DNA from 3 places in the Buttiauxella cochleicola genome. Region 3 is predicted to be linked to each of the others. Evidence: predicted binding sites of a transcription regulator. Region 3 holds the regulator's gene; each other region holds the start of a gene.
The links. The regulator CRP, encoded in region 3, controls carbon source genes, mostly activating them, when cyclic AMP is high. The targets are predictions, from matches to a motif close to ATGTGANNNNNNTCACAT.

Region 1 (7,179 bases), on a different contig from region 3:
CTTTGTGGTAAATATTGGTGAGTTGCTTGAATTGGCAACCAATGGCTACTTGCGCGCCACGGTTCATCGAGTGGTTTCTCCACCGCCAGGGCGGGAGCGCCAGTCCATCGCATTTTTCCTCGGCGCACAGTTAGATGCCGTGGTTCCGGTTTATACATTGCCTCCTGAGCTTGCAAGCCAGGCTCATGGCCCGGAAAGCGATCCTCACAACCCGTTACTGCGTGATGTTGGCTGGAATTACCTGAAAGGCCGCCTGCGATCTCATCCCGACGTGGCAGAACGTTATTATCCGGATGTCTTGCGTAGCAGCACTGAACTCATCGCTTAAATATTGAAGGAAACCACCATGAAATATGCCTCTTTTAAACTGGCAGGGATCGCGTTGTCTTTGACTCTGGCTTTCAGTGCTCAAGCAGCAGATACCTTACGTATTGCAGCAGATGCTGTACCACACGCAGAAATTCTGGCCTTTGTGCAGAAAATCGATCCTAATTTAAAACTCAAAGTCATTGAGCTCAGTAACGGCGTAAATGCCAACGAACTGCTGGCCAACGGCGATGTGGACGCCAACTACTTCCAGCATGTTCCGTATTTACGCGACCAGGAGAAAGCGTTAGGTAAAAAATTCACCGTTGCGGCCACTGTTCACATCGAGCCACTGGGGATTTACTCACACAAATATAAAGACCTGAAAGCGGTGCCGGAAAACGCCACCATCGCCTTACCAAATAACGTCACCAACCTAAGTCGGGCACTCTATCTTTTGCAGGACAAAGGGCTTATCACCCTGAAACCTGAGTTTAAAGATGCAGCGCAAAACCAGGCGACACCGCGCGATATCGCCAGCAATCCTAAAAAGCTGAAGATAATTGAAATCGAAGCACCGCAACTGCCGCGTTCGCTGGATGATGTCGATTTAGCCGTGATTAATGGTAACTACGCATTGGAAGCTGGGTTAACTCCGTCAAAAGATGCGCTGGGGCTGGAAAGTGCCACTCATAACCCGTATGCCAATATTCTGGTCACCAACCCAAATCTGGCAAACGATCCACGCATCAAGGAGCTGGCGAAAGATCTGCAATCACCGCAGGTTGCTGATTTTATTCGCAAGCAATTTAATGGCTCAGTGATCCCGGTTGCTACGCCACAGTCATGATAACCCTTGAGCGGCTGAGCAAAGTGTATGCCGGAGGAGGCCAACCGGCACTGGATGATGTCTCACTGACTGTGCCAGACGGCGCAATCTACGGCATTCTCGGGCGCAGCGGCGCTGGAAAAAGCACCTTGATTCGCTGCCTTAATTTGTTGGAGCGGCCCACTTCGGGCCGCATTCTGATGCAAGGTGTCGATATCACCACTCTTAATAATCGCGAGTTGCGGGTACACCGCCAACGCACCGGAATGGTATTCCAACACTTCAACCTGATTCATGCGCGAAATGTGGCGGACAACATCGCCGTACCGTTAGAAATTGCGGGACTTCCCCGTGAAGAGCGGCAAAAACGCATCACTGAGCTACTCGAGTTAGTCGGCCTTAGCGATAAAGCACAGGCTTTTCCTTCTCAGCTTTCCGGTGGGCAAAAACAGCGTGTGGGGATTGCTCGCGCGCTGGCTGCTCATCCTGATGTTCTGCTGTGTGATGAAGCAACCAGCGCATTAGATAGTGAAACTACCGCGTCCGTGCTGGCACTACTAAAAAATATTAACCATAAACTGGGGGTCACCATTGTGCTGATAACCCATCAACTTGAAGTCGTGAAAGCTATTTGCGACCACGCAGCATTGCTGGAAAACGGCAGGCTTATAGAAAGCGGCTCGTTGTCTGAATTACTGCTCATCCCCAGCTCCCGTCTGCGCCAGGCGTTACTCCCTGGAGATGCGGCCGAACAAGCATTCTTACGCCGTATCGGCGTGACAAGGAGTCTATTATGCGAAGTCGCCTAGACTGGGATGATTTATGGCCATTACTGTTAGATGGCTCACTGGATACGCTGTACATGGTCAGCCTCGCAGCACTCTTTACCGTGCTGATTGGATTGCCATTGGGGGTGCTGTTATTCCTCACTCGCCGTGATGGAGTATTGCCCGCTCCGCTATTCAATCAGGTCATTGGTAGTGTCGTGAATATCGGTCGTTCACTGCCGTTTATTGTGCTATTAATTGCGCTGATCCCCTTTACCCGCATAATTATCGGCACCACGTTAGGCAGCACAGCCGCAGTGGTTCCGATAACAATTGGCGCCTTCCCCTTCTTTGCGCGGGTAGTAGAAAACGCGTTAGATGAGGTCGATAAAGGTCGCATTGAGGCCATTTTATCCATGGGAGGAAATGTCTGGCATATCATCAGCAAAGTACTGCTGCCCGAAGCGCTGCCTGCTCTGCTGGCAGGGATCACCCTTACCATCGTAATGCTAATCGGCTTTTCGTCGATGGCTGGTGTGATTGGCGGTGGCGGCCTGGGAGATCTTGCAATTCGCTACGGTTATCAGCGATTTAATGACCAGGTCATGGTGGGCACCGTTGTCATTCTGGTGGTGATGGTGCAATTAGTACAAAGTATTGGAGACCGTCTGGTGCGCCGCCTGGCGCACCGACGTTAATTTCGCAATCTTTCTTAGGGCGGATAAGCGCAAGCGTCATCCGCCAGTTTTTCAGGCTTTCTCGCGCACTAGCAAAGTAGTCAGCGTAAATGACAATCCCAATGCCAGCGCCACCCCCATCAAAGCAAAGATAAAGTATGGCCCGATGTAAGCCGGCAGGCTGAAAATACTCGATAAAATATAGCCATACAAACGCACACCAAAGAAGGCAATAAATGCCGAGGCGATGGAGCTGGCAACCGTGGCGGCGATAAACGCTTTCTTGTAGCGCGTCAGAACACCAAACAGCGCAGGTTCGGTAATACCCAGTAATGCGGAAATAGCCGCGGGCAGAACCACCGATCTTTCTTCGCGAGATTTACTTTGCTTCCAGATGGCAAACGTTGATCCGGCAATCGCCATATTAGCCATAAACATCATTGGCATCAGCATGTCGTAGCCGCGGTCGGTAAAGTTTTGCAGTGCGATTGGTGTCATCGCATGGTGCATTCCGGTCAAAATCGCTACCGGGCGAATGGCTCCCACTACCAATCCTGCAAAACTTGCGGATACACCAAACAGCCCTTCAATAAACCACGCCAACGCTTTACCCAAATAGATCCCCAATGGCCCAATCACCACCAGCGCAACTAACGCGGCGAGGAACAAAGTGAGCGTCGGAGTAAATACCGTTTTCAATACATCTGGCATAAACCGGTCCACCCATCGATGGATGTAGCTCAGGGCCAGAACCGAGAAAATCACCGGGATCACGCTTGAGGCGTAGTTAAATACCGAAACCGGTACCACGTTCAGAAAATAGAACGTATCGACAGCATTCGGCGCATGGCTTGCCAGTAACTTTGCTGCTTCGATAAGCGATGGATACATCAGACAGGCCGCCACCGCTGCGGCCAGGTATTCATTAGTTTTAAAGATACGTGCCGCAGAGATAGCGAGGAAAAACGGTAAAAAATAGAACACGCCGCTGGCAATTAAATCGATGACAATTACCGTATCGCTTTTTGCCGAAACGAATTTAAGTGCAATCAAGCCTGCTAACAGACCTTTGATCATCCCGGCGCCAGCGATAGCGGGAACAATCGGCCCAAACACGCCCGATACGGTATCCATAAACATCGACACCAGGCTTTTACGGGCTTTCTTGTGAGTCGCGGGGGCAATTTGCTCACCAGATGTATCCAGCGCGCTGCTCAGCTGTTCGTACCAACTGTTCACCTGCGGGCCAATAATAATCTGGAATTGGTCACTCTGAATCTGCGCCCCTAATACACCGGGGATTTTTTTAATTTCGGACTGATCAATTTTATTCTCATCAATCAGAGAGAAGCGCAAGCGCGTCATACAGTGCCAGGCTTTGTTAATATTATCCGCACCACCTACAAGGTGAATAATATTATTAATTGCATCACGAGTCCCCATCTGTCGCTCCCAAAGAATTACTAATTATTATGTGTTGAATGCCTGAGATGGTAGAGAATCGAAAGAACCAAAACAAACCAATAAACTTTGAGCAACATCACAATTACGCCTAACAAAGGGCATCAAACACATCAAACTAACAAATTGGTATGGTATTTAGGTCACATTCAACTATTTTACGGACCAATAAAAATAAGCAAAAATAATGGTTTACCCACATATAAAAATAAGGTGATAGTAAATAACAGAAGCCTTTAATTGATGAGTAAATGACCGCGATTGACAAGGTCTGTGGAGTAATCTCGTGCAACCAACCATTATTGAAAATATTGAATGTTTTATTACCCGCCCTGACCGTCACAACCTGATTACGGTGCGTGTCACCACCAATAAGGGTGTAATAGGTCATGGATGTGCGACCTTCCAGCAACGCCCCCTGGCGGTAAAAGTGATGGTCGATGAATATCTCAAACCACTGCTAATAGGGCGCGATGCCAATAACATTGAAGATCTGTGGCAGCTGATGATGGTCAACGCTTACTGGCGCAACGGACCGGTTATCAATAACGCTATCGCAGGTGTCGATATGGCACTTTGGGATATCAAAGGCCAGCTGGCAGGAATGCCGCTATACCAACTTCTGGGCGGTAAATCGAAAGACGCTATCGCGGCATATAGCCACGCCGCCAGTGAAACGCTTGAAGGCTTGTATCTGGAAGTCGACAAACTTTTGGCACAAGGTTATCGCTACATTCGCTGTCAGTTAGGGTTTTATGGCGGAACACCTCAGGGGTTGCATGCCACAAAGACACCTACTCAGGGCGCCTACTACGATCAGGACGAATACATGGCCAATACTGTGGCAATGTTTAAGGCTCTGCGCGAAAAGTACGGCAACCAGTTCCATATACTTCACGATGTACATGAGCGTCTGTTCCCACAACAAGCGGTGCAACTGGCAAAAGCTCTCGAGCCATACCAGCCATGGTTTATCGAAGACATTCTACCGCCGCAACAAAGCGCCTGGCTTGAACAGGTTCGCGCGCATTCTTCGGTTCCACTTGCTTTAGGGGAGCTATTTAATAACCCTGCCGAATGGCATGATTTGATTGTTAATCGCCGCATCGATTTTATCCGCTGCCACGTTTCGCAAATCGGTGGAATCACCCCTGCATTGAAGCTCGCTATTCTATGTCAGGCATTCGGTGTACGCCTGGCATGGCATGGCCCATCGGATATGACGCCAATTGGCGTAGCGGTAAATACCCATTTAAATATCCATCTGCACAATGCAGCGATTCAGGAATTTATTCCCAATATGCCAAATACCGAATCGGTCTTTCCAGGTAGCCCGGTTGCGGAGAAGGGCTATATTTATCCGCTTGAAAAACCGGGTATTGGCGTAGGTTTCGACCAACAAAGAGCGGAAACCTTCCCGGTGGAGTATCGCCCACATGAGTGGACGCAAAGCCGCTTACCTAACGGAGCCATTCACACTCCCTGAATGCCCTGCCGCCAGGCCAAATTATCGTGGTTATAGGGGGTAACGTAGGTACAGGAATAATTGATATCAATGATATCGCTGATTTCAAAAACCCGTCCTCCTTCAAGAATTCCCCGGTTGATGATGTGCATCGCCGGGATACCTTTTTTACACTCCAGCAATACCGCCTGCTCTTTACTGACTGCTACCGCCTGATAACTGGTTAACAGGTGCGAAATCCACAACCCTTTACTCAGCACATATTGTTGAATCGAGCGCTCGATGACCTGCTGATTCAGATCGGGAAAGTCCTGTACTGGCATGCGCGAAATTTCAATTTGTATCTTTTGATTTTCAACATAACGCAGGCGGCAAAATTGCCAAATGTAGTCCTCTTTACCCAGACCAAATACTTGCTGCTCTTCGCGATTGGGTAATTTCTTATGCAGATTAACCATGCGAAAGGCTATCTGGTCGAAATGCTTTTCGGTGATGGAGTTATAGACCAATGGGTTATTTCTGGCCTGCGGATTAATCCAAATCCCGGAGCCCTGAATAATCTCAATGACCCCAATGCTGACCAGCTTTTCCAGCGCTTTACGAATCGTGAAACGCGAGACATCATATTCCAATGCTAATTGGCGCTCAGGCGGTAATTTTCGCCTTTGGTTATCGTTGTGCTGATAAATTTTGCTCAACAGATCCTGAATAACAAACTCTTTTTTCTTCATTTATTGCTCACCAGTCACTCACTTTCACAGGTTATCCCACCGCATAGGCAGAGGAAAACATAACATCGCCTATTCATGTGAGATACACTGTTCTCGTCTATGAAAAACCATTATAAAAACTAACTTCTTAACTGGGTCTAAAAGAATGACATCCCGAAAGCTCATCAGCCTGGTAAGCGGTGTACTTATTTTGGCAGTTTTGCTACCCATTCTGTTAAGCATTTATCTTGCTCATCGTAATGCCGAACACGCATTTCACGATGAATTAGTAGAGTTTGCCGATCACGCTTTGCTTCGCACTGACAAGGTGATCGACCAAGCTGTTTCTGCGATTAATGATATTAACCGCTTTAATGACAATACATGTTCGCAAGCACACGCGGAAGCCATGCATCGTGTCGCTCTTGAATATCGCTACGTGCAAGAAGTGATGTTCCAGGAAGATGAGCATATTTTGTGTACTTCACTGGAGTCCATTACTCATAGTGCTACATTAGGTAAACCAGACCGTCAGGGTATTCATGGTTTTAACGCCTGGTATACCACTCCACCGATACCCGATTTTCAACGCAAGATGGTATATATCGGCAAGAAACCTCACCTTGCATTAATTGACCCAATGTCATTTATTGATGTTCTCCCCTTTGGTAATCACACGCTAAATATTGCGATGATTGGGCTACATAATAATCAGCTTATTGCCAGCAACAGTCGATATATTTCTGAGACATGGCACGAAGCGCTGGAAAAAGGTACGGACGAATTTCAGAGCAACGACAATTTCTATGTGATTCGCCGGGATAATAATCTTGGCCTGGCTATGATTGCCTGGGCGTCAATGGAACCCATGACGACCGCCTGGTATAAGCAATTGTTTATCTGGCTACCAGTAGGCTTAATTATAAGCCTCGTTGCAGGTGGACTCTTAATTCGTATTTTGCGT
Region 2 (7,179 bases), on a different contig from region 3:
TCCAGCTCGCCTGACGCTTGTAACGGACCACCCATTCCTGTGACTTCACAACGCGTACGATCGGCGGAAAGTGTGTAGTTCACCCCTAATGCTTTCAGCGCGTTGAGCATGTGACGCACATCGTCGCTATCCAGCAAATTAGTCAGTTCGGTGGTGCCATTAGCCAGTGCTGCCAGCAACAAAGCTCTATTAGAGACACTTTTTGAACCAGGGAGATTAATTGTGCCGTCGACAAGGGCGATGGGTTGTAACGTCAGGGATTCCAGCATGGGGAAAATACTCTCAACTCAAACAGAATAAAAACCCCGCGAAGCGAGTCGCGGGGAGAATAACAACGAGCAACGATTAACCGTGGCGACGTTCGAAGTCGACCATAAAGTTGGTTAACGCTTGTACGCCCTCAAGCGGCATTGCATTGTAGATGGATGCGCGCATACCACCCACTACGCGGTGGCCCTTCAGTGCATGCAGACCCGCGGCAAACGACTCTTCCAGGAACACTTTATCAAGTGCACTGTCAGCTAACTGGAACGGCACGTTCATACGTGAACGGTTCGCCGGAGCGACATCGTTGCGGTAGAAGTCACTTTTATCTATAACACCATATAACAACTCAGCTTTTGCTTTGTTGGTTTTGTCCATTGCTTCAACGCCGCCCTGCTCTTTCAGCCATTTGAAGACCAGACCGGAAAGGTACCAGGCGAAAGTTGGCGGGGTGTTAAACATGGAGTCATTTTCTTTAAGCACGGTATAGTCAAGAATTGACGGGCAAGCTTTATGCGCCTTGCCGAGCAAATCTTCACGCACAATAACCAACGTCAAACCCGCAGGGCCGATGTTTTTCTGCGCACCTGCGTAAACAACACCAAAACGACTGATATCCATCGGGTGCGACAGAATAGAAGATGAGTAGTCAGCAACCACGACTGTATCGCCGAAATCAGGCGTTTCATGAGTCGCGATACCGTCAATAGTTTCATTCGGGCAATAGTGCAGGTAGGCACTGTTTTCAGAAACCTGCCACTCACTCATCGGTTTGATGGCACGCAGGCCGTCGATGGTGACTTTGGCATCAATAACATTCGGAGTGCAGTATTTATGCGCTTCTTTTACTGCGCTACTCGCCCAGTAACCGCCATCAACATAATCTGCGGTAGTTTTGTCGCCCAGCAGGTTTAACGGTACACCAGCAAATTGGCCGCGACCGCCGCCGTGACAGAACAAAACTTTGTAGTTTGAGGGGATTTGCAGCAGATCACGAAAATCTTTTTCAGCTTCTTCAGCGACCTCAATAAACTCTTTACCACGGTGGCTAATCTCCATTACGGAGGTGCCTAAACCTTGCCAGTCGCAGAGTTCATGTTGCGCACGACGAAGCACTTCAGCCGGCAGCATTGCCGGACCGGAACTAAAATTGTATACCTGAGCCATTTCCCCTCACCACGCTTAGAGCAATAAGTTTTATCACGCTATCGGTTTTATCACTCAGATGCAGAGGCTGCAACGGTTAATCAGGCATGGCCAGGTAATGTGCGCAAAATCACACAACATAATCAACTAGTCGCTGAAGTAAACGCCCGATAACTGCCCGTCATGTCACTCGCGTGGCGGTGCTGGCTTTGACCCATTTCAGATGTTTACAACGTGGGCATGCTGCTTTAACGCCCGCATTAAAGGTAAGCACTTCGCTGCAATGTATGCAGGCGTAATCGCCATCTTCAGGAATCACTTCGAAACGTTTGCTGCAATACTCCGGCAAAATAGATAAACCAGGCCGGACAAGATCGTCGGGGAAGTAATAAACGCTAATCTGGCCGTTAGTTTCGAGTATCGCCAGGCGCACCTGCCCCAAATGCTCCACACCATGCAGTCGTAGCTCCATAAAAAACTCAAACTCGGTCATGTTCTGGGCGTTCATTTTCTCCCACGCAAACTCACCATCTTCGATAATGACAGCCGGTTTCCCTTCCAGAAGGTTTTCCAGTTTTTCACTGTGGCTCATCAACCACATGACCAGACGATACAAACAGGCCAGAGTAATGAATACGACAAACACAGGTAGCATCGGGACATCATGATAAAACGCCACATCCCCTGCCGCCGATCCAAGCGTCAGTATAATTAGCACTTCAAAAAGCGACATCTGCCGTACGCCACGCCGTCCGGTTATCTTCAAAAACAGGAACACTAATATAAAGGTGTAGAGACTACGAAAAGCCACTTCCCACAGAAAATCGAGAGGGACTTCGTCAAGAGCCATCCGTTGGAGATCAAAAGTCTTCATTTATACCGCCATAACAGTAGGTTACTGACAGTAAGCATAGCCTGTTATGCTAAGGCCGCCTGCGTGCTGCTGACGATGGCGTCAGTCTGCTAAAACCCGTATCATTGCGCGCTTTGCGTACGACAAAAGTGAAACCTCATGACTCAAACCTTTATTCCTGGCAAAGATGCCGCTCTGGAAGACTCCATCGCTCGCTTTCAGACCAAACTCGCCGATCTTGGCTTTAATATAGAAGAAGCCTCCTGGTTAAACCCAGTACCGAACGTCTGGTCAGTGCACATCCGTGATAAAGACAGCGCGCTTTGCTTTACCAATGGTAAAGGCGCAACTAAAAAAGCTGCTTTAGCTTCAGCGCTGGGTGAATATTTCGAACGTCTGTCGACTAACTATTTCTTTGCTGATTTCTGGTTGGGCAAAACCATCGCCAATGGCCCGTTTGTGCATTATCCAAACGAGAAGTGGTTCCCAATCCCAGAAGATGAGCAATTGCCGGAAGGCATCCTGGACTCTCGTCTGCGCGCGTTTTACGACCCTGAAAACGAAGTCACCGCAGGTATGCTTATTGACCTGCAATCGGGTAATGAAGAGCGCGGTATCTGTGCACTGCCATTCACCCGCCAGTCCGATCAAGAAACTGTGTATATTCCGATGAACATCATCGGCAACCTGTATGTTTCAAATGGGATGTCCGCAGGGAACACCGCAAACGAAGCTCGCGTACAAGCACTATCTGAAGTCTTCGAACGCCATATTAAAAACCGCATTATTGCCGAAAGCATCAGCTTGCCAGAAATCCCGCAGGAAGTGCTGGCACGTTATCCGGGCGTGGTTGAGTCTATTGCAACACTTGAAGCTGAAGGTTTCCCAATCTTCGCGTATGACGGTTCATTAGGCGGCAAATACCCAGTTATCTGTGTTGTGTTATTCAACCCGGCAAATGGCACCTGCTTTGCCTCGTTTGGTGCTCACCCAGATTTTGGCGTTGCGCTGGAACGTACCGTAACAGAACTGCTGCAGGGCCGTGGTCTGAAAGACCTCGATGTATTCACCCCACCAACCTTTGACGACGAAGAGGTGGCCGAACATGCAAATCTGGAAACTCACTTCATTGATTCCAGCGGTCTGATCTCCTGGGATATGTTTAAGCAAGATGCTGACTATCCATTTGTTGACTGGAGCTTCTCCGGCACAACAGAAGAAGAGTTTGCCACGTTGATGGCAATTTTTGATGCTGAAGACCAGGAAGTCTACATCGCTGACTACCAGCATCTGGATGTTTACGCTTGCCGCATCATCGTGCCAGGCATGTCTGATATTTACCCGGCTGAAGACCTGTTACTCGCAAACAATAATATGGGCTATCACCTGCGCGACACTATTCTGGCACTGCCGGGCAGCGAGTGGGAAAAACAGGATTATCTCAATCTCATCTCGCAGTTAGATGAAGAAGGCCATGATGATTTCACTCGTGTGCGTGAACTGCTGGGCCTGGCGACCGGTAAAGACAACGGCTGGTACACGCTGCGTATTGGTGAGCTGAAGGCCATGCTGGCACTGGCGGGTGGCGATACCGAGCAGGCGCTTATCTGGACTGAATGGACGATGGAGTTCAACGCCTCTATTTTCAGCGCTGAGCGTGCGAACTACTACCGTTGCCTGCAAACGTTACTGCTTTTAGCAATGGAAGAAGATCGCCAACCGCTGCAATACCTGAATGCCTTCGTACGCATGTACGGCGCCGAAACGGTTGAAGCTGCAAGCGCCGCCCTGAGTGGCGAAGCTGCATTCTATGGCCTGCAAGCTGTAGATAGCGATTTAAAAGCCTTCCCTGCGCACCAAGCGTTGTTAAGCGCGTATGAAAAATTGCAACGCGCAAAAGCGGCATTTTGGAAATAAAGTCAAAAACTAAAACTCAAGCTACGTAAACCTTAATGTTTACGCTATATTACGGGGCGATTTTTATTGCCCCGTGTTTTTATTGTCAGCATAATAATTTCATATGTAACTCAACGGTTAAATATTGGTGAAATATTATTAAATTATGCTGCAAATATTGTTGTCAAATTATTAAAATACTCCATTCTAATTAACCACTCAACAAAGCTTAGAGGGCAAATATCAAATTACGTTATAAAATTTAAACTTTATTTTTATAATTAGTATCAATACCTTACACTGAAAAACAGGTAAACACCTGCTTTTATCAGGCCTATAAGCTTGGCGAGATATGATCCATATCAATTTTTACTCTATAATGCTTTGTTAGTATCTCGTCGCCGAATTAAATAAGAGAGAGTTAGTGTGAAAGCTGACAACCCTTTTGATCTATTGCTCCCAGCCGCTATGGCGAAAGTCGCCGAAGATGCTGGCGTCTATAAAGCAACAAAACACCCGCTGACTACGTTTTATTTAGCGATCACTGCGGGCATGTTCATCTCGATTGCCTTTGTCTTTTACATCACTGCTACTACAGGTACTGCAACCATTCCATTTGGGATTGCAAAACTGATTGGTGGAACTTGCTTCTCCTTAGGGCTTATCCTTTGTGTCATCTGCGGTGCCGACCTTTTCACCTCTACGGTGTTAATCGTTGTTGCGAAAGCCAGCGGGCGAATCACCTGGGGTCAGCTAGCCAAGAACTGGATTAACGTCTACGTCGGAAACTTGGTTGGTGCATTGCTATTCGTGGTGTTGATTTGGTTGTCAGGCATGTATATGACGGCTAACGGTGCGTGGGGTCTGAATGTGCTTCAAACCGCAGACCACAAAATGCATCACACCTTTATTGAAGCTGTTTGCCTCGGTATTTTAGCTAACTTGATGGTCTGTCTGGCTGTCTGGATGAGCTACTCGGGTCGCAGTTTGATGGACAAGATGTTTGCTATGATCCTTCCGGTCGCCATGTTTGTTGCTTGCGGTTTTGAGCACAGTATCGCAAACATGTTCATGATCCCTTTGGGTATCGTAGTACGCAACTTTGCAAGCCCGGAATTCTGGACCGCAGTTGGGTCGTCTCCGGACAATTTCACACACTTGACCGTACTGAATTTCATCACTGATAACCTGATCCCAGTAACCATCGGGAACATCATTGGTGGCGGTGTACTGGTTGGGTTGACGTACTGGGTAATTTATCTGCGCGGTGGCGATAAGCACTAAGTGCTAACCATTGTTCAGGGAATAAGAAATCCACATTAGAAGGTAGGTGTTAAATGTCCGAACTTAATGAAAAGTTAGCCACCGCTTGGGAAGGTTTTGCTAAAGGCGACTGGCAGAATGAAGTCAACGTGCGTGACTTTATTCAGAAAAACTACACCCCTTACGAGGGTGACGAGTCCTTCCTGGCAGGTGCTACAGACGCAACTACCGCTCTGTGGGACAACGTTATGGAAGGCGTTAAACAGGAAAACCGCACTCACGCGCCTGTTGACTTCGACACTGATCTCGCTTCCACCATCACCTCTCATGATGCTGGTTACATCAACAAGTCCCTCGAAACTATCGTTGGCTTGCAGACTGATGCTCCACTGAAACGTGCAATTATTCCGTTTGGTGGCATCAAAATGGTTGAAGGTTCTTGCAAAGTATACGGTCGTGAACTTGACCCAATGCTGAAAAAGATCTTCACCGAATACCGCAAAACCCACAACCAGGGTGTGTTTGACGTTTATACCAAAGACATCCTGAACTGCCGTAAATCAGGCGTAATCACCGGTCTGCCGGATGCTTACGGTCGTGGTCGTATCATTGGTGACTACCGTCGCGTAGCGCTGTACGGTATCGACTTCCTGATGAAAGACAAATTTGCTCAGTTCAACTCTCTGCAGACCAAACTGGAAAACGGCGAAGATCTGGAAGCAACTATCCGTCTGCGTGAAGAAATCTCCGAGCAGCACCGTGCTCTGGGTCAGATCAAAGAAATGGCTGCTAAATATGGCTGCGATATCTCTGGTCCTGCTAAAAATGCTCAAGAAGCTATTCAGTGGACTTACTTCGGCTACCTGGCTGCGGTTAAATCTCAGAACGGCGCTGCAATGTCCTTCGGTCGTGTATCCACCTTCCTGGATGCATTCATCGAACGTGACCTGAAAGCAGGCAAAATTACTGAGCTTGAAGCACAGGAAATGATTGACCACCTGGTCATGAAACTGCGTATGGTTCGCTTCCTGCGTACCCCTGAGTATGATGAGCTGTTCTCTGGTGACCCAATCTGGGCGACCGAATCTATCGCCGGTATGGGTGTAGATGGCCGTACTCTGGTTACCAAATCTAGCTTCCGTTTCCTGAACACCCTGTACACCATGGGGCCGTCTCCGGAGCCGAACATCACTATTCTGTGGTCTGAAAAACTGCCACTGAACTTCAAGAAGTTCGCAGCTAAGGTTTCCATCGATACCTCTTCTCTGCAATACGAGAATGACGATCTGATGCGTCCTGACTTCAACAACGATGACTACGCAATCGCATGCTGCGTAAGCCCAATGATTGTTGGTAAGCAAATGCAGTTCTTCGGTGCTCGTGCTAACCTGGCGAAAACCATGCTGTATGCAATCAACGGCGGCGTTGATGAAAAACTGAAAATTCAGATCGGTCCTAAAGAAGCGCCAATCATGGCTGACGTTCTGGACTACGATAACGTTCTTGACCGTCTTGATCACTTCATGGACTGGTTGGCTAAACAGTACGTCACCGCGCTGAACATCATTCACTACATGCATGATAAGTACAGCTACGAAGCGTCTCTGATGGCTCTGCATGACCGTGACGTTGTTCGCACCATGGCTTGTGGTATCGCGGGTCTGTCTGTTGCAGCTGACTCCCTGTCTGCAATCAAATACGCGAAAGTTAAACCTGTTCGTGACGAAGACGGCCTGGCTGTAGACTTCGAAATCGAA
Region 3 (7,179 bases):
GTACACACGGTTCAACTTACGGCGGTAACCCTCTGGCCTGCGCGGTCGCGGGCGCGGCGTTTGATATCATCAACACACCTGAAGTGCTCAGTGGTGTGACGGCGAAGCGGCAACAGTTCGTCAGCCATTTACAACAGATCGATGAGCAGTTTGATCTGTTTAGCGATATCCGTGGGATGGGGTTATTGATCGGTGCTGAGCTCAAACCGCAATACAAAGGCCGCGCACGTGAGTTCCTTTACGCGGCAGCGGAAGAGGGTGTGATGGTGCTGAATGCCGGGCCTGACGTAATGCGTTTCGCACCTGCGTTGATTGTTGAAGATACCGATATTGAAGAAGGTATGAAGCGTTTCGCTAAAGCAGTTGCGAAGGTGATTAAAGCGTAATACTTAGCCTGGCCGTCGTAGGCGGCTTAGCCAGATGCCATGATGTGGCCGTTGACGCCAGGCAACCGAAGATATGGTATGCATGGTGCTCAGATGGCCCAGTATCCGCTGTAAATGTTGTTCCATCGTACTTAATGGCCCGTTTGGAAGCCCTTCCAGCGGGTCGAGAATATTCGCGTCATTGGTTTCCCCCGGCCCATCATACTGAAGCCGCTGTTGGCATCGTTGTAGCGCGATTTCGCACGACTGCAGATAACGCTGGGCGAGATCCGGCGTCAGCATATTATGCTCGCGGGCGAGAGTCGTCATCGCATTGATGTGCTCGACGATAAACTGACTGTGCGTCACCCACAATTTCATATCCGCCAGATAATGCGAGTTAAACCCAGGTTCCTGCATCGCCTGGTTCAGGGAGTTAAACAGGGCGTTATGTGCCTGGTTAACCTTCATACGTTCATAAGCGAGCGGCGTTGGTTCGGGGTCATTACTTAGAATCAGGCGAATTGCATTTTGATCTCTTTCCAGCGCATCGTGGGCATTCTGGCGTAACAAGCCACTCTGCCATTGTGGCCACAGCCACACCATGCCGCCAAAGGCTATCAAGCAGCCTAGCAAGGTATCTATCAGGCGAGGGACGATGTACTGCTCGGCACTTAATGTTATCAATTGCAGGGTATAAACGGCGGTCACCGTAAAGCCTATCGTCGCCCAGCCGTAGCTTTTGCGAATAAACAGATAGCTCACCAACGTAATGACCAGCATCGCGCCCAGAGCAATGCTTTGCGGGAAGTGGAAGTGAAGCGCAATACCTGCGATGGCAAGGCCTGCAATGGTGCCAGCCGAACGGTGGAGAATACGAACTCGTGTGGCACCGTAGCCGTTTTGCGTCACGAACATTACCGTCATTAAAATCCAGTAGGGCTTGGGCAGATGTAAAAATGCACCCAGCAGACTGGCTATCGTGAGCATCACACCCAATCTTGCTGCGTTGCGAAGCGCCGCTGACTTCAATGATAAATAACTTTTCAATGCCGCCCACAACGGTAAACGGCGTTGCCGGTCTTCCATTAAATCACGGACATACAGTGGGCGTTGGGTGCGTAGCACGCGAGCGACACGGCTGAAGTGGTAATGGCAAAATTGCCCAACCGGGTTATCTGGATTTTGACGGGCGATTTTCTCAAGGGCATCGATCTGTTTTTCCATCGTAAAACGCTGTGGATAACGATGGTAAAGAATGTCGTCAGCCAGTACACGTAACCGCGCCGCGATGGTCTGTGCATTCCAGCGAATAACTGCTTCTGCATGGCTTTGCTCGACGAGCTTCTGAACTTCAGCTGGTTGGTGAAGGCTTACCGAGATGTGCTCTTGCAAATCCAATGCTACCTGGAATGCACGCAGCAAACGCTTGTAGCCGTTTTGCTGGTTTGCCGCCAGCATATGAAGCTGTTGGTAGCACTGGGTAATGAGATCCACCGCTTTTTGCTGACGAGCCAGCAGCGGTGGGAGCGCTTTTTCCGGATCGGTATGTTGAGTCAGCATGCCGTATTTTGCTTCACAGTAATCTGCCAACTGCCGATAGAGCAGACTCAATGATTCCCGCAGTGGCTGCTCGCGCCACATCCAGAACCAAAACCAGTTAAATACGCCGTACCAAATCGTACCGGAGACATACAGCAGCATCGGTTTCCAGATCGGCATATTCCCGGCCATGCTGAGCGTAAATATGGCAGCAATGAGTGATGCGGGAAGCAGACGAGCGTGCAGGGAACTGATTTCTGCCGTGACACCCAGCAAGAGCGCCATCACAACAAGAATGACGGGCAGTGGCACAGTGGTGTAAAGCAGCAAAAGCTGCATGATCAAACTGCTGGCAGCAAACAGACAGCCACCGACGATCAGGCGTTTGAAGAAACGTTTGTGCGGAGTATCAAGACCGGCAATGTTGCAACAGGCAGGGACTAAAGAGAAAAGCAGACCAGACTGGAGATCGCCGACGAGCAAACCTACTGCCACCGGAAGGCACAGCACCAGCGTCTGCCGCAGTGCGTAGTTAACTTCGGGATGGTAGATCAGTCTTCGCCACATAAACCCTTCTTACTTAAAGCTGCAGCGGCGTTAGCTGCGTTCATTCACCCGAATCACTTACTTGAGTAAGCTCATCGGGATGAACTCACTTGCTGCCTTGCTGCAACTTCAATTAATCGGGTTTCGGATTTAGTTTTTTAGAGACAAAAAAGGCGTGTTATGAAGCAACACGCCATTTTTTAGACGGAGATTAACGAGTGCCGTATACGACGATCGTTTTACCGTGAGCGGAGATCAGATTTTGATCTTCCAGCATTTTCAAGATACGACCAACAGTTTCGCGAGAGCAACCCACGATCTGACCGATTTCCTGACGGGTAATTTTAATCTGCATACCGTCTGGGTGAGTCATTGCATCAGGTTGTTTAGCCAGGTTCAGCAGCGTCTGCGCGATGCGACCGGTAACGTCCAGGAATGCCAGGTTGCCTACTTTCTCTGAAGTGACTTGCAGACGGTTAGCCATCTGTGAAGACAGGCGCATCAGAATGTCTGGATTGACCTGGATCAGCTGGCGGAATTTTTTATAAGAAATTTCAGCCACTTCACAGGCACTTTTAGCACGAACCCAGGCACTACGTTCCTGACCTTCTTCGAACAGCCCTAACTCACCAATGAAATCGCCCTGATTTAGATAGGAGAGGATCATTTCCTTGCCCTCTTCATCTTTAATCAGAACAGCCACAGAGCCCTTGACGATGTAATACAACGTCTCTGCCTTCTCACCTTGGTGAATGAGTGTGCTCTTCGATGGATACTTATGAATGTGGCAATGGGACAAGAACCATTCGAGAGTCGGGTCTGTTTGCGGTTTGCCAAGCACCATGCGCGGTTATCCTCTGTTTTATAACTGGCTACCAACGACAGGACGCTAAACATCCTGTCTGGCGTTGCAAGTAATTAGAATATTCCCCACCTTGGGGAGATGGCATGCAAGTCATTCTTGCTGCCTGTAATTAGTGATGTCCTCTGCATACATGCATAACGTCAATGTATCGATGTAGCATCTGGATTGTTTTAGCATAGCTTTTGACAAGTGTCTCCTGTTGTCTCGTTTCAGCTTGACGCATGTCGCCTTCCGTTGCCAGATTTGCTGAATCTGCGTACTCTGAAAGGTAATTTTTCTACAGGAGTGAGTAGCATGCAGGCACGAGTGAAATGGGTTGAAGGGTTTACCTTCCTGGGCGAGTCCGCTTCAGGGCACCAGATCCTTATGGATGGCAATTCAGGTGATAAAGCACCAAGCCCAATGGAAATGGTGCTGATGTCCGTTGGCGGTTGCAGTGCAATTGACGTAGTTTCTATTTTGCAAAAAGGCCGCTACACCGTGACCGATTGTGAAGTGAAACTAACCTCTGAGCGCCGTGAAGAGGCTCCGCGTTTGTTTACGCATATCAATCTGCATTTCATCGTGACAGGCAAAGAGCTAAAAGATGCTGCAGTTTCCCGTGCAGTAGACCTCTCTGCTGAGAAGTACTGCTCTGTTGCACTGATGCTTGAAAAAGCGGTAAACGTTACACATAGCTATGAAGTGATTGAAGGCTAAAGAGTGAAAACGGGCGGGTTCAACCGCCCTGATTATTGATATTCCGACCTTCTGCCAGACGCTTAACCAGCGGTGTCATAATCAATTCCATCGCCAGCCCCATCTTGCCGCCCGGCACCACCAATGTATTGATATGCGAAATAAATGAGCCTTGTAGCATGGCGAGCAAATACGGGAAATCGATGTCATCCAGCCCGCGAAAATGAATCACCACAAAACTTTCATCCAGAGACGGGATGCCGCGAGCTGCAAATGGGTTAGAGGTATCAACAGTTGGGACGCGCTGGAAGTTGATGTGGGTGCGGGAGAATTGCGGTGTGATGTAATTGATATAGTCGTCCATAGAACGAACCACAGAGTCCATTACCGCTTCTCGGGAATGCCCGCGCTCACTGGTATCTCGCACTAACTTTTGTATCCACTCCAGGTTCACAATCGGTACCACACCAACCAGCAAATCGACGGCTTTAGCCACATCGTGCTGTGGCGTGACTACACCGCCGTGCAAACCTTCATAAAACAAAACATCAGTGGGTTCTGGCAATGGCTGCCATGGCGTAAAGGTTCCGGGGATTTGGTTCCAGGGTACGGCTTCATCGTAAGTATGTAGATACTTGCGTGACTTACCTTGCCCGGTTCTACCGTATTCAATGAACGTCTGTTCAAGCAAACCAAAGTCATTGGCTTCTGGGCCGAAATAGCTGATATGGCGCCCCAGGTCGCGTGCTTTACGAATAGCCATATCCATTTCAGGACGAGTGAAACGATGGAAACTGTCACCTTCGACTTCCGCTGCACGTAAATTGAGTTGCTGGAAGATTTTACGGAAGGCAAGGCTGGTGGTTGTCGTTCCCGCGCCGCTGGAACCTGTTACGGCAATAACCGGATGTTTGGCTGACATAAGGCAACAACTCCATGGGTGATCGCAAGTGTGTGTAAGTAAGGGCTGGCCCTCACTCTCAGGGAGATAGCTGGGTGAGGGTGGTTTTATTATGCAGTATAGAAGTTAAACGCTTAGCCGCGAAACTGCCCGCGAGCCATAATATTTACCGTTTCATGGAGTTCCGACCATACCAGCACAGCCTCACCACTTTGCAGCTGGCGCTTAACATCGGCCACTTTCTGCTCCAGTGAACGCTCTTGTTCACCATAATCGGTGCCTTCGCGTAATACAAAGGATTCAATCAGATTATCAAGCGTTTCGGGAGGAAGATCTTGCCAGGGAATCATCATATTACTGGTCCAGGAATTTATTCAGCCACTGTGGGATACGTTGCTCAAGCCACATTTCCGGGCGACGCAGCGTGCCACCAACAAATCCAACGTGCCCGCCGTAGCGTGTCAGCTGATACTCGATATTGGCAGGTAAGATAGCTTTATCGGGGATCACATGGTGATCCATAAACGGGTCATCTTTTGCATGGATGATGAGCGTCGGCGTTTTGATTTGTGGCAGCAGCGGCATCGCGCTGCACTGGCGGTAATAATCGATAGCGTCAGCAAAGCCGTGAATTTTTGAAGTAATCAAATCGTCAAACTCGCGTAGACGACGCATTCCTTTAAGCTGACGCATATCTACCGGGAGTGTGCCCGGATAGCTTCTTAGCTTACGTGCGGCATTCTTCTTCAGCAGATTCAAAAGATAGTGCTGATAAACGCGGGAGAAACCTTTTTCAATATGTGCGCTGCAATGTTCAAGCATCAGTGGGGCTGAAACCACTACACCAGCCTGAAGCGTACAATCGGCACCCTGTTTTGCCATCAGGCAGGCGAGCATGTTGCCGCCGAGAGAAAAACCGACCGCCGCCGTCGGTACTTTGCCATAACGCTCAGACAGCCAGTTTAAGAAGTAGCTTCCGTCTTCAGTTTCACCCGAGTGATAAATGCGCTTCATGCGGTTTGGCACCCCGCTACATCCGCGGAAATGCATTACCACGCCTAACCAGCCTTGCTTGCTGGCGGCCTCGATTAAACCATGGGCGTATGGGCTGTGCAGGCTACCTTCGAGTCCATGAAAAACGACTAACCGTGGTTTATGCATTGCCTGGCGCGGGTCCTCGCTCCAGGCTAGATCGACAAAATCCCCGTCCGGCATGTCAAGACGCTGCCAGTGAGGTTTGAAATTGAGGCGACGGCGAATCAAACGCGGAAGCATGGTTTGCAGGTGTGGATTACTGACACCCTTCAACGGACGGAATTGTTCATCTTCTTCGTGATTAAAATTCAATACTGCGGGACTTGTCGTAGCCATATCACACTGTTAGTTTCATTTAGTTTGCTAATTAACTTTACGGGGTGTGGAACACCCATTTCATGGAAACGCTTTTTCTCTCAATGCTGGGCTTTCTCTGGGTTGCTGCTATCACACCAGGCCCAAACAACATGCTACTCACTTCATCCGGCGCGAATTACGGATTCCTGCGCACCATACCATTGATGATAGGTATCATGCTTGGTATGCAGTGCATTTTATTATTGGTAGCTTTTGGTGTGGGTAGCTTAATTCTATTGTACCCCGCTTTACACCTGATTCTGAAGGTTGCCGGTAGTGCTTATCTTTTATGGTTGGCATGGAAAATTGGTACAGCGACCTACGAACGCCTGGAAACAGATGCGCCACCACCCGAGCCAATTCCATTCTGGCAGGGCGGTTTGCTGCAAGTCATTAACCCAAAAGCTTGGTTGATGGCGCTAGGTGCTGTCGCAAGTTTTAGTCTGGCGGGTTCTCAGTACTTGCATTCTGTGGCGTTAATCAGCATCGGTATTGCACTGGTTAACATTGTTGCGGGGATGATTTGGATTGCGTTTGGTAGCTTGATAGGTACGCTTCTGCGTAGTCGCCGTGCCTGGACTCTGTTTAACGTCTTTATGGGATTACTGACTGCGGCGTGTGTGTTGCTGATTTGGCACTAAGAATGAAGTCAATGTTCAGACGAGTAATTGGCCCACAAGTGGGCCAATTTGTTTGATTAAAAGCGGTATTGGACTCCGGCGGAAATGATGTAATTTTCGTTTTTAATTCCTGCAGAATCACCACCTGAGTATTCAGTTTTGCCTGTCGCGCGGTTGATCATTTCACTCCCGCCCTTACCTTCTGAATAATAGTTATAAGCAAACTCAGTCGAGACTTTCGCATTCGGTGTAATGTAATATCCGACTTCG

Region 1: LVQ79_RS05150 (enolase C-terminal domain-like protein) is a predicted target of CRP. The motif match lies at 4,172-4,189, and genes of this name have one in related genera.
Region 2: focA (formate transporter FocA) is a predicted target of CRP. The motif match lies at 4,510-4,527, and genes of this name have one in related genera.

The regions. Positions count from the first base shown of each region.
Region 1 covers NZ_JAJSOU010000003.1:159,376-166,554, reverse strand. The annotation lists gene LVQ79_RS05175 (isopenicillin N synthase family dioxygenase) at 1-328, shown strand, start outside; gene LVQ79_RS05170 (MetQ/NlpA family ABC transporter substrate-binding protein) at 347-1,156, shown strand; gene LVQ79_RS05165 (methionine ABC transporter ATP-binding protein) at 1,153-1,944, shown strand; gene LVQ79_RS05160 (methionine ABC transporter permease) at 1,929-2,600, shown strand; gene LVQ79_RS05155 (PTS transporter subunit EIIC) at 2,652-4,022, opposite strand; gene LVQ79_RS05150 (enolase C-terminal domain-like protein) at 4,327-5,526, shown strand; gene LVQ79_RS05145 (GntR family transcriptional regulator) at 5,514-6,236, opposite strand; gene pdeB (cyclic di-3',5'-guanosine monophosphate phosphodiesterase PdeB) at 6,382-7,179, shown strand, end outside.
Region 2 covers NZ_JAJSOU010000007.1:68,442-75,620, forward strand. The annotation lists gene aroA (3-phosphoshikimate 1-carboxyvinyltransferase) at 1-266, opposite strand, end outside; gene serC (3-phosphoserine/phosphohydroxythreonine transaminase) at 346-1,431, opposite strand; gene LVQ79_RS11300 (DUF421 domain-containing protein) at 1,592-2,284, opposite strand; gene ycaO (30S ribosomal protein S12 methylthiotransferase accessory factor YcaO) at 2,423-4,180, shown strand; gene focA (formate transporter FocA) at 4,586-5,443, shown strand; gene pflB (formate C-acetyltransferase) at 5,497-7,179, shown strand, end outside.
Region 3 covers NZ_JAJSOU010000002.1:40,422-47,600, reverse strand. The annotation lists gene argD (bifunctional acetylornithine/succinyldiaminopimelate transaminase) at 1-386, shown strand, start outside; gene LVQ79_RS02515 (YccS/YhfK family putative transporter) at 390-2,474, opposite strand; gene crp (cAMP-activated global transcriptional regulator CRP) at 2,665-3,297, opposite strand; gene LVQ79_RS02505 (OsmC family protein) at 3,613-4,017, shown strand; gene LVQ79_RS02500 (phosphoribulokinase) at 4,037-4,918, opposite strand; gene LVQ79_RS02495 (YheU family protein) at 5,032-5,250, opposite strand; gene LVQ79_RS02490 (hydrolase) at 5,252-6,268, opposite strand; gene LVQ79_RS02485 (LysE family translocator) at 6,331-6,930, shown strand; gene LVQ79_RS02480 (omptin family outer membrane protease) at 6,987-7,179, opposite strand, start outside.